Regions from separate parts of the Halobacillus sp. AWM4_238 genome, predicted to be linked through region 2. Evidence: riboswitches for the same ligand, from Rfam matches in the RefSeq annotation. Region 2 holds a riboswitch; the other holds the start of a gene.
What was found. Region 2 has a riboswitch for S-adenosylmethionine ahead of ACXACN_RS10410 (methionine ABC transporter ATP-binding protein). Riboswitches for the same ligand answer to the same signal wherever they lie in the genome.

Region 1 (6,366 bases), 1.3 Mb from region 2:
TACTGAACAGATCTGGTGCAGCTAAATGAAGACCTAAGCCTACAACAGCACCAAGAATTAAACCTATAAAAATCTTGGTTGTTAGTTTCATGAAGGAACCTCCTAAACATTATGAATGCGCTTACTTATTATTTTGTTTAAAAAGTGAAAATTCTTTAAAGCGACATGACCCCAGTCATGTCCAAGAGCATTAAAAAAAGACTTGCTTACAATATGAAATTGAGTACCTTTGAGCCTCATCTTGAATGAGTATAAGACTCGTGATTGATGGTTGCAACCAACGCGTGTGGAAATGTGCTTTATAAATTATATCATAGAATGTTTGAAAATTGAATAGAATTTGCTGTTAGTTTCTTTTACAAGTATTTCCCCGATGGTGTTGTACAACTTTCAATGGCCATTGAAACCGCGAGGATTATAGTTATTTCTATATTGCTAGAATGTTTAGAATATATTATATATTCTAAAACCCCCGTTGTCTATGCATATAATTTTATCCTGCTGCATAAAAAAACGGCTGCGTCTGCGACAGCCGTTCTTTATTAAGAATACACTTTTGCCCGCTTCTTTAATTCCCAACGCAGTACTTTTCCGCTAATCTGCGTTATCGGAAGCTCTTCAATAATTTCAATTTCTTTGGGAGCGCAGTGGGGGACAAGCTCTTTTTTTCCAAAACGCTTAAAGATCTTCTCCTTTGTCAAACCCATCATTCACCACAACAACAGCTTTCACGATTTCTTCGCTTACCAGGTGGGGCTTTCCAACCACCCTAACTCCCGTATAGCCGGGTGCTCAAGCAATTTGCCCTCCACTTCAAAAGGACCGACCCGCTCTCCAGTAAAATAGATAACCTGTCATCATTCCTGCTCTGGAAGATTACGTATCCCTCCTCATCCATGTGAGCTAAATCCCCAGCCAGAAACACCTCACTATAACCTCAAAGTGATGAATGCCTTCTATAACTCCCACCCTCCTCTTTTTGGGTTATTAGATTTCACAGGCGTATGTGTCAATCGCCCCCCGCAAACGTTGGGCCTCTTTATACGTACAGCGGTTATGAACGACTTCAAGTCCTGCTTCACTTGCAATTTGGGCCGCCTTCGGTGCGATGACACCTTCTTGCAGCCAGAACACATCCGGGCGGATATCTGCCGCTTCTTTCGCAATTTCAATGGCTGCTTCTGGACTGCGGAACACTTGAACGACATCAACTTTGAATGGAATCGATCTCAGGTCTGGGTACGCCTTCTCTCCAAGTACTTCTGTTTCTCTCGGATTGACGGGGATGATTTGGTACCCGAGCCTTTGCATTTTTCGAGCAAGACGGTGGCTCGGACGTGATGGCTTTCCGCTCAATCCGACAACGGCTAAACGTTTAGGGCGCGTCTCTCCATCTTCTTTTGTTTTAGAAGAACTCAAAGCCCACTTGATCACACCCTCATCATTTTCAGTGATGGCTGTTTTCTCCGTCTCTCTTCCAGTTGCTTTCGCAATGGCACGATCAAGATCATTGATCAAATCTTTGCTCGATTCAAGTCCTATAGATAGACGAATTAATTCTTCCGTCACTCCACTTGCAGCAAGTTCTTCAATAGACAATTGCTGGTGCGTGGTGGAAGCGGGGTGAATGATCAATGATTTCGCATCTCCTACGTTAGCTACATGGGACCAAAGGGAGATATGATTGATCACTTTTCTACCCGCTTCCCTTCCGCCCTTGATGCCAAAGTTAACGATGGATCCGTAGCCTCCTTCAAGGTATTGATTTGCCAGCTTGTGAGCTGGATGTGAGGACAACCCTGGATATGCCACCCATTCCACATCAGGATGACCTTGTAAGTACTCCGCAATTTCCTGAGCATTGTCTCCATGACGAGCAACACGCAAATGCAACGTCTCCAGCCCTTGTAATAACAAGAATGCATTTTGAGGACTCAAGCAGGAACCAAAGTCACGAAGCAACTGAACACGCAGTTTCGTAATATAAGCGAGCGTTCCAAAGTCAGCGGTATAAACAATCCCGTTATAACTGTCATCAGGCTCTGTGAAAACCGGGTACTTGCCGTTTCCCCAATTGAATTGTCCCCCGTCTACAACGACTCCTCCGATTGCTGTCCCATGGCCTCCGATCCATTTTGTAGCGGAATGGATAACGATATCAGCCCCATGCTCTATGGGACGGCATGTATATGGAGTTGCGAATGTATTGTCGATGAGAAGGGGTATCCCGTGTTCATGAGCCACAGCCGCTACCTTTTCAATATCCAGTACATGAAGGCTTGGGTTTCCAATCGTTTCTGCGAAAACCGCTTTGGTTTGATCCGTGATGGCTTTGCGGAAATTTTCCGGGTCCTCAGGGTCAACAAAGCGAACTTTAATGCCATATTGCGGTAAAGTGTTAGCGAACAAATTATAAGTCCCTCCATAAAGGTTCGCTGCAGCAACGATTTCATCTCCAGAACCTGCGATGTTCAGAATGGACAGAGCGATGGCTGACATCCCGGAAGCCGTTGCAACAGAAGCCACTCCGCCTTCCAGGAGGGCCATTCTTTTTTCAAAAACATCGACGGTCGGATTACCGATACGGGAATAGATATTCCCAGGCTCATCAAGAGCAAAAAGGCTCTGGGCGTGTTCGGTGTCGTGAAAAACGTAAGAAGTCGTTTGGTAAATGGGGACAGCTCGTGATCCTGTCGTCGGATCGGGCGACTGTCCTCCGTGCAAAGAAATTGTATCGACATCATAGCTTTCAAAAGAATTCGTCATGATTATTTCCTCCTTAAAAAGTACTCCAACCTTATTGGCATAGTAGGCATTATACGTATGAAACGTCACTGAACCTTTTTTCGAACAGCAAAAAACCCTCTTCCAAATAAGAAGAGGGTTTGTCATTTCGGTTCCTCCTCTTATCTGCCAGATCCATGTGATCTGTAGGACTTGGCACCTTTTCAAACCGATGTTTGAAGGTTGCCGGGCTTCACAGGGCCTATTCCCTCAGCCTCTCTTGATAAGAGATGTATGCAGTTGAATGATTATGTTGAGAATTATAACGAATAACAATCAGAAAAGTCAATTATTTTAGAAAATTTAATATTCGGAACCTGCGATTGCTCTTGCCAGCTGTTTAATGATATCTTCATGATCTTCGATTCCAATCGACAAGCGGATGACATAGTTATTGATGCCGATTTTCTCACGTTCAGTGTCTGATAACGCGCGGTGAGAGGTACGGACAGGGTACGAAACCGTTGTCTCTACCCCCGCTAACGTAGGAGCAATTTTTATCCATCCAAGAGACCGGAAAAAAGCCTCTATATCAACGGAATCTTCAAGCTCAATGGTAACAATGGCCCCGTTTCCTCTTTCCGATACCCGCTCAGGATAATAGACGGCACGAACCGTATCATGATCACCAAGAGCTTTAGCTACCTGCTTTGCATTGTAGGATTGTTTCTTCATCCTAAGACCTAAAGTTTTGGCTCCTCGTTGAGTAAGCCAGGCTTCAAACGGACTGAGATTCGCACCAAACGTGACAACCTTTTGGGTCGCTGCTTGAATCAAATCCTCATTTCCGACTAGCACCCCGCACGTCACGTCACTGTGTCCTCCGATGTACTTCGTGCCACTGTGTACAACGAGATCGACGCCATGTTTGTACGGCTGCAATAAGTATGGAGTGGCGAATGTATTATCAACCATTGTTTTCACATTGTTCTCACGAGCAAGAGCGACTAACCCCTCTAAATCCTCAACCCGCAGGAAGGGATTCGAAATCGATTCAGTATAAAGGAGCTTTGTTTGGTCCGTGATCGCATTCGAAACATCGTCCAGATTTTGAAAAGAAACCATCGTAACTTCAATGCCAAAGGTGGGGAGCTCTTTTGTGATCAGCTTGTGTGAACCTCCATATACATCTTCTGCTGCAACAATATGATCTCCTGGTTTTGCAACAGCGAGAATACCGGCAAGGATGGCGGACATACCAGATGAAGACGCTACTCCGGCTGGCGCTTCTTCCAGTTCTGCAACCGTTCCTGCAAGTTCATCTGTATTAGGGTTCCGCTCTCGCGTATATAAATAAGGGCTGTCTCCCTCATAATAACTTTCTAAATGGTCCAAATCTTTGAATGTAAAAGCGGATGTCTGATAAATCGGTGTACTCTTGCTATTTGGGACAAGACTTTGATCCGTCTTATGATGGACTATTTTTGTATCAAAAGATGCATTCGTCATCGTTCGTCTCCTCTCTGTTCACTTAATGCAAAATTATATAGAACAACGAGGAATATTGTCAAAGTTTTGCGACATATTCACGGATCGCTTGCAGGATGTAACGAAAATAACCATTTTCATGTGGGACAAGGTTTTTACATGTCACTTCTTTTTCTTTACCGTTAAGAATTGAAACCCCTATCGCCCCGCATCTTTGATTCATCACACTTACCAAATCATTCAGTGACACAGAAACGATGTCCTCCACCTCTTCACCAATCGTAAAAGTCATGTCATCTGTCCACGGAAGGAAGTAAATACGACAAATCTCTCGGTCTATAGTAGCCCCATCCTGTAATTGTTCTTTAAAATTACCCTGATGGATGAACTCTTCAGGCAGAACCGTCAAACCGACTTCTTCCCTGATTTCACGGACACCAGCCAGAAGCACATCTTCCCCTGCTTCCATATGTCCAGCAGCGGTAATATCAAACAAACTCGGGAAATCCTCCTTGTGATCAGCTCTTTGCTGAAGCAGTACATGGGTAGTGTCACCTTTATTTGCGAACATCCAACAATGAAACGTTTCATGCCAATCCCCATCCAGGTGGACTTTGTTTCTTTCTTTTATTCCGATTGGCTGCTCCTTTTCATCAAAAATTGTTAACCACTCTTCCATAAGGCTCCCCTTTCTCTTTCCTAATTTAACCCTCTTCTGCTCTAGAATAAACGCTCTTCACACAAAACGAAAAGAGCTCAGAGCATGTTATTCTGAGCATGTTGCCCCCTTAAAGAAGTTAAAGGCCTTGAGTGGTATCTGAAAATCCTTGAATAAAGTCGATTACACAATCAGCCGGCACAGGTTTACTGAAGTAGTACCCTTGATATTCATAACAGCCTTTTCGTTTTAAGTAGGCAATATGATCACTTGTTTCCACACCTTCAGCAATTACTTGAAGATGAAGACTCTTCGCCATACTGATGATGGCATTAACGATCGGTACTTCTTCCTCACGATCATTAATTTGATTGATGAACGACCGATCAATTTTTATCGCATCAACCGGCAATCGATTCAAATAACTAAGGGAAGAAAAACCGACCCCAAAATCATCCAGATGAACTTTTACTCCTTTTGCCCGTAAACGGTTCAACGTGTCTGTGGTGCGACCGAAATCTTGAAGAACCATCGTTTCCGTAATTTCAATAATTAAACTTTCAGGAGTGAGCCCTGAATAATCGAGTGCTTTGAGTACTTTTTTTGTAAGATTCACATCTTTGAACTGATGGGCAGACAAGTTCACCGATACCTTCATATCGGTTCTTTCACTTTCCACCTGCCATCTTTTGGTTTGCTGACAAGCTTCATTTAATACCCATTCCCCGATGTCTATGATCATCCCCGTTTCTTCAGCAAGGCGGATGAAATAATGCGGAGATAACAAACCGTAATCCGGATGGTTCCAGCGGATGAGGGATTCATATCCGATTACCCGAGATGTTCTCCCGCACACTTGAGGTTGATAATAGAGCTCAAACTGATGTTTATCAAGAGCATGGTGAAGAGATTGTTTCAAGTGGAGCTCTTCTCTCATTTGTTGACTCATCTTTTCTTCATAAACCGCATAGCGGTTCTTTCCGCTTCTTTTCGCTTGATGCATCGCAGCATCTGCATTTCTAAGAAGCGTTTCCCCATCATAATAATCCCGCAGGTAAGCGGGTGTGAACGTGACACCGATACTCACGGTATTATAGAACTCTTTTTCTCCAATTAGGAAAGGGCGTCGCATCGAATGAATAACATGGTCACTGACTGCAATTAATTCTTCCATGCTTTGGACATCCTTGAGAAGGACAATAAATTCATCACTGCTGATTCTGGAAATTACCGCATCACGCTGAGCGAATGTCTGCCTCAAGTAACGGGAAAACTGACGAAGCAGCTCATCGCCTTTGGTATGCCCCCAAGAATCATTGATCATCTTGAAATTATCAATATCAATAAGCAAGAGAGCCCTATTGTTTTCTTTTTCATTGACAGACTGATTTTCATCTTCAAGGATTCCTGCCAGATAGCTGCGGGTAACGAGCCCTGTCAAAGGGTCGTACTGTGAGAGCATCTCCAGTTTCTTCTCCGCTTGCATGCGAGAAAGC
Region 2 (6,366 bases):
GTACCTAAAGATCTGCGTTATTCTGAAGAGCACGAATGGGTAAAAGAAGAAGGAGAAAAAGTAAGAGTCGGTATTACTGAATTTGCTCAGTCAGAACTTGGGGATATCGTATTCGTAGAACTTCCAGAAGTCGGGGATGAACTAGAAGCGGATGAGCCATTTGGTAGCGTAGAATCCGTTAAGACTGTCTCTGAACTTTACGCCCCTCTAAGTGGTAAAGTTGTTGAAGTAAACGAAGACCTGGAAGACAGCCCGGAGTTTGTCAATGAATCGCCTTACGATAAAGCTTGGATGGTTGTAGTCGAACCAACGGACAACTCTAAAATCAACGACTTGATGACCCCGGAAGAATATGAAGCAATGATTGATGAAGACTAAAGATAGTGCATTGGACAGGCAGGGCTTTGTAAAACCTTGTCTGACATGATCACGTTTGATCTTAATCATGTTCAGACCATGCCTGATTGGCATGGTCTGTTTCTATATAGTAGGTGATGAAGATGGATGGAGAACGAATCGTCATTGTTGAAGGAATCACGGATAAAAAGAAGTTGAACAAAGTCCTTGATGAAGAAATTGAAATTATTTGTACCCATGGAACTCTAGGTATTGAGCGAATGGAAGAAATGATCCTTGACCATAACTTAGATGATCGAACTGTATATATTCTAGTGGATGAAGATGACTCCGGCTACAAGCTGAGAAAGCAATTGATGGAAGAACTTCCTCACGCCGAGCACATCTATATAGATAAGGCCTTCAGGGAAGTGGCTGCTACACCGGAAGCTGAACTAGCAAGAGCCCTACTTAGTAGACATTTCAACGTCAAGTCGATTTATTTAATATAGGAGGATACATGTGGAGGAAATAAAGACAACAAATGTGAAAGAGCTCATGGAAACTCCACATACAGCCCTAATTTTCATCCATAGCCCTTTTTGTGCAACTTGCCATTTAGCACGTCAAATGCTTACAACGCTCGAGGCTGTATTCAATAAAGAAGTTTTTAAGGAAATGAATGCTTCTCTACACCCGGAGTTGATGCAACAGTATAAGATTAAAAGCGTTCCATGTCTGCTGGTGATGAGGGAAGGGGAAATAGAAGAAAAGATTTACGCTTTTCACTCTGTTTCCTATATGTATGAGAAAGTGGTTGGTTTTGTTGAATAGTGTTTGTATTTCCCAGGAAATGACCACCATTGTTGAATAAATAAATGCTCTTTCTTATTTGGATAGGATCTAACAGTTAAAGAGAAACAAAGAAGACAGCAAAGACGTCTCAACGTCCATGCTGTCTTTTTTATGCACTTCATATGATTTCTCCCAGTTTGCTTACAATATCTAAAAAGGAGGACTGATCGCCAAAATTCGCATGGACCTCACCTTGTTGGTTAATGATGATGGTGGAAGGGACACCATCACAATGATACAAGTCATAGACATAGCGTCCATCATCAGAAAGTGTAGGTTGTGTTAAGAACTTTTCGAAGTATTCCATTCCTTCCTCACTCTTCCGTTCCCTTCCGGTTACATTTATCGTCATCATTTTTACTTTGTCATGATCCATCGTTTTAAACAATTGCTCTTTCCTAGGTAAGTCTTTCCCGCAATCTGGACACCAGGAAGCCCAGAAGGTCAAGACGATAACTTTTCCTAAATCTTCTTCAAGTCTGTAACTGGAAGAGTGGTCGTTAATGTATGGCAGTTCAAATAAAGGGGCTTGTTTACTCAATGTCATTCTCCTTTTTACTGGCGGAATGTTATGGATTGACGCTCATTTAAATCCCATGCTAACATAATTACTAATTTCATATCGACATCTTCACTTATTCAGAGTGGCGGAGGGACTGGCCCGACGATGCCCGGCAACCGGCAGGTAACCTGCACGGTGCTAATTCCTGCGAAGTCTTTGACTTTGATAGATGAGAATTGTAAAAGCGATGAATCTCTTCTATTAAAGAAGGGATTTTTTTCATTTATGGACGTACTTGTGTGGAAGAATTAAGCATTTCTTTTCTATTTTTGAATTTTATTTTTCTGAACAATCTGTTTTATCAGTTGACACAAAATTCGTACGATGCTAAAATCCACTTTGTACTACTTAAACGAGTTAAAGTGATAATAATTTAATAAATAAAATCTCTTATCCAGAGTGGCGGAGGGACTGGCCCGATGATGCCCGGCAACCGGCAAGACTGTCTTGCTCAGGTGCCAATTCCTGCAAAGTATAAATCTTTGACAGATGAGAGAACAGATTTTCAGGTAAGATTAAAAAACGCCATTCTGTTCTCATGACAGGGTGGCGTTTTTTTGAAAGTGGAGGGAAAGCAGCATGATTTCAATTAAAGGACTATCAAAGATATTCCACACAAAAGATCAAGATGTACGAGCAGTGGATGATTTAAGTCTTAACATAAACAAAGGAGAAATTTATGGAGTAATCGGCTATAGTGGAGCCGGTAAGAGTACATTTATTCGTTTATTGAACCGCTTGGAAGATCCTACAGAAGGAAGTATTCACGTCGATGATCAAGAACTGACGGCTTTAAGCAAAGGGAAGTTAAGATTAGCGAGACAAGAGATAGGGATGATTTTCCAACATTTCAATTTGCTATGGTCGCGAACAGTTCATGATAATATTGCTTTTCCATTGGAGGTTGCTGGAATCCCTAAAGCAGAGAGGCAAAAGCGTGTCGAAGAGTTGATAGAATTGGTCGGGTTAAAGGGCCGGGGCGGTTCTTATCCATCCCAACTGAGCGGCGGGCAAAAGCAGAGAGTCGGAATAGCCAGAGCTCTTGCAAACAATCCTAAAGTTCTCTTATGTGATGAAGCTACATCCGCGTTGGACCCAGAGACGACGGACTCGATTCTTGATCTTCTAGTGGATATTAACGAAAAACTTGGCCTTACAATCGTTCTAATTACACACGAAATGCATGTTATTCGCAAAATTTGTCATCAGGTGGCTGTTATGGAAGAAGGGAAAATTGTTGAACAAGGCGATGTGTTGGATGTCTTCCTACATCCTCAAAAAGCAGTCACGAAGAAGTTTGTGGATCAGGTAATGGGTGACCCGGAAAAAGAAACATCCTTGCAATTGATCAAAGATCATTATCAGTCAGGAAAAATTATACGTCTTCACTTTGTGGGAGAAAGTACAAATCAGGCACTGATTAGTGATTTATCAAGAAAGTTTGAAATTAATGTCAACATACTACATGGTAAGATTACGCAAACGCAAAAGGGTGCATATGGGACAATGTTCGTTCAGTTTGATGGAGAACAAAAAGAAATCGAACGAGCCATTGATTATATTGAATCAACATCGGTAGAAGTGGAGGTGAATCCACATGTTTAATGAATGGTTCCCGAATGTACGAATGGAAGATATGATTACCGCTACTAATGAAACCCTTTATATGACGCTTGTATCTGTTGCTGGAACCTTCGTTTTAGGTTTGCTGTTAGGTCTCCTTCTTTATTTGACTGGGCCTGGGGGGCTCTGGGCAAACAAGACATTGAACTGGATCACTGCTTCTATCGTTAACATATTTAGAGCCATTCCGTTTATCATACTCATCTTATTATTGTTCCCGTTTACAGACTTTCTTCTAGGGACGATCCGAGGGCCACAAGCAGCGTTGCCCGCACTGATTATTGGCGGTGCTCCATTCTACGCCCGTCTGGTGGAAATTGCTTTGAAAGAAGTCGATAAAGGAGTCGTAGAAGCAGCAAAATCTATGGGAGCTAAATATTCGACAATTATTTTTAAAGTGTTGCTTCCGGAATCGATGCCAGCTCTTATTTCCGGAATTACAGTAACCGCGATTGCGTTAATTGGATACACAGCTGTAGCCGGTGCAATCGGCTCCGGTGGTCTTGGTGATTTTGCCTATTTTTATGGGTTCCAAAGAAGCAATTTTGACGTTGTATTTATTTGTACGATCTTAATCATTTTAATTGTGTTTATTTTCCAATTCATCGGAGATGCTATCTCACGGAAATTGGATAAAAGATAAAATATAAAAAAAGGGAGAGAATGAAAATGAAAAAAATATGGACGGGTTTATCTGCACTACTGCTTATACTAGTGCTCGCAGCATGCGGGACTTCAAATGAAGAAGAAAGTGCCTCAGGATCAGAAAGTGAAGAAGGTGGAACAAAAGAAATTAAAGTAGGGGCGACTAGTGTTCCACATGCTGAAGTTCTTGAGAAGGCGAAACCTATGCTTGAAGAAGAAGGAATCACGCTTGAGATCGAAGAATATCAGGATTATATTTTACCAAACCAGGACTTAGATGAAGGCCGCATTGATGCGAACTATTTCCAAACGATTCCTTATATGGAAATTCAAGAGGAAGAGAAAGGCTATGACTTTGCAAACCTTGGGGGAATCCATATTGAGCCGATCGGTGTTTATTCCCAAAAGTATGAAAGCCTTGAAAAAGTTGAAGAAGGCACAACTCTAGTCATGAGTCGTTCTGTATCCACACACGGTCGTATCCTCTCGCTCTTGGAGAAAGAGGGATTGATTAAACTAGATGAAAATGTTGAGAAAGTAGATGCTACTGTACAGGATATTGTAGAAAACCCTAAAAACATCGAATTTGATACAGGAGTAGATGCAGCCAATCTTCCACAAGTGTATCAACGTGAAGAAAACGTACTTGTTGCAATTAACACAAACTATGCGATTGAGGCTGGGTTGTCTCCTAGTGAAGATTCAATTATTCTCGAGGAATCTGACTCTCCTTATGTGAACGTTGTGGCTGCGAATAGTGAAGATAAAGAGAATGAAGCCTTAAATACACTTGTTGAAGTTCTTCGTTCTGAAGAGATCGTCAACTTCATTAAAGAAGAATACGATGGTGCTGTTGTGCCAGTCTCAAGTGATGCAGAATAACGGATAAAATAAGTGACTGCGGTTTATACTAACCGCAGTCACTTATTTTTACTGGGAGGTTTTCATATGCAAGAGCAAAATATGACGTGGACGCAAACGTATTTACATGATTATAAAGAAGGAATGGGCGCCTTCAGAGAGCATATGCCGCAAGTTTCTCATAAGTTTGATGAATTTACGCAGGAATGTTTCAAAGCAGGGGAATTGTCGAAAAAAGATAAACAACTGATGGCCTTAGGGATCAGTATCGTTGCACAGGACGAGTACTGCATGATTTACCACACGAAAGGGTGCGTTGACCAGGGAGCAACGGAAAAAGAAATTTTGGAAGCTTGTGGTGTTGCCGCAGCCTTTGGTGGTGGAGCAGCTTTAAGCCAGGCTGTCACTCTGGTTCAGGATGCATACATGGATTTGACGACAACGATTAACTGATCCAATTATTAGGAAATCAGAGGATTTCGGATGTATTTTATATACTCAATTGCGGTAAACGCTTACATCAACAAAGAAGATTCTTTTTGCATGAATTTAGAGGGCCACGGGGGTTTATTTGTGTATAATATTTGTGGTATTTTAAATTGTGTAAATAATCTGAAAGGGTTGATTCGTTATTAGTGACGATCTAAATTTGAATTACACTGCTGATATGGAGAAAGCCATGCACCAATCCCATAACATGAGTTATGCGGAGTACAGCAGAAAGTTGGATACACGCCTGAAAGTAGAAGAAAAACGCCAACGTGAATTCGAAGAGAGTCAAAAAATGATTGCCCAGGTCGACCGTCAATTGCATAAATAACTCATAAGATGATTGAATGAATCAGGTGTGTTTAGCCACCTGATTTTTTCATGTTATAATACACATGAAAAATGTAGAAATTTGGTTTTCGTATGTCCATTCTCTTGGCTTCTGGTAAAGGGAAAAAGTTGATAACAAGCACTAAATGATATAAGATTGTAATGAGAATAAATTGAGAATAGTTCTTTGTTTCCGATCAACTTGGACATTCTATAAAAATAGATACTGGAGGTATTCATTTATGGCAGGATCAACTTTAGAAATTAAAGATCTTCACGTAGAAATCGAAGGTCAGGAAATCCTTAAAGGTGTTAATTTAACAATCAACGGTGGAGAATTCCACGCTGTTATGGGACCGAACGGAACTGGTAAATCTACACTAGCTTCCGCAATCATGGGTCACCCTAAATATGAAGTAACAAAAGGTGAAGTTTTGCTAGACGGCGAAAACGTCCTTGAAATGGAAGTGGACGAGCGCGCTCAAGCAGGTCTATTCCTTGCTATGCAATATCCTAGTGAGATCAGTGGTGTAACAAACTCTGATTTCTTGCGTTCTTCTATTAACGCTCACCGTGAAGAAGGCGATGAAATCTCTCTAATGAAGTTCATCAAAGAGATGGACGCTAAGATGGATACGCTTGATATGGATAAAAATATGGCACAG

Region 1: another riboswitch for S-adenosylmethionine. It lies ahead of ACXACN_RS16665 (PLP-dependent aspartate aminotransferase family protein); the one in region 2 lies ahead of ACXACN_RS10410 (methionine ABC transporter ATP-binding protein).

The regions. Positions count from the first base shown of each region.
Region 1 covers NZ_JBSWSY010000002.1:3,339,681-3,346,046, reverse strand. The annotation lists gene ACXACN_RS16670 (dicarboxylate/amino acid:cation symporter) at 1-91, opposite strand, end outside; gene ACXACN_RS16665 (PLP-dependent aspartate aminotransferase family protein) at 988-2,766, opposite strand; SAM riboswitch class I at 2,904-3,014, opposite strand; gene ACXACN_RS16660 (trans-sulfuration enzyme family protein) at 3,088-4,233, opposite strand; gene ACXACN_RS16655 (NUDIX hydrolase) at 4,292-4,891, opposite strand; gene ACXACN_RS16650 (sensor domain-containing protein) at 5,010-6,366, opposite strand, start outside.
Region 2 covers NZ_JBSWSY010000002.1:2,018,577-2,024,942, reverse strand. The annotation lists gene gcvH (glycine cleavage system protein GcvH) at 1-378, shown strand, start outside; gene ACXACN_RS10425 (toprim domain-containing protein) at 501-848, shown strand; gene ACXACN_RS10420 (thioredoxin family protein) at 859-1,170, shown strand; gene ACXACN_RS10415 (TlpA family protein disulfide reductase) at 1,310-1,738, opposite strand; SAM riboswitch class I at 1,824-1,929, shown strand; SAM riboswitch class I at 2,141-2,249, shown strand; gene ACXACN_RS10410 (methionine ABC transporter ATP-binding protein) at 2,333-3,358, shown strand; gene ACXACN_RS10405 (methionine ABC transporter permease) at 3,351-4,019, shown strand; gene ACXACN_RS10400 (MetQ/NlpA family ABC transporter substrate-binding protein) at 4,046-4,903, shown strand; gene ACXACN_RS10395 (carboxymuconolactone decarboxylase family protein) at 4,970-5,335, shown strand; gene ACXACN_RS10390 (YuzK family famiily protein) at 5,562-5,702, shown strand; gene sufC (Fe-S cluster assembly ATPase SufC) at 5,944-6,366, shown strand, end outside.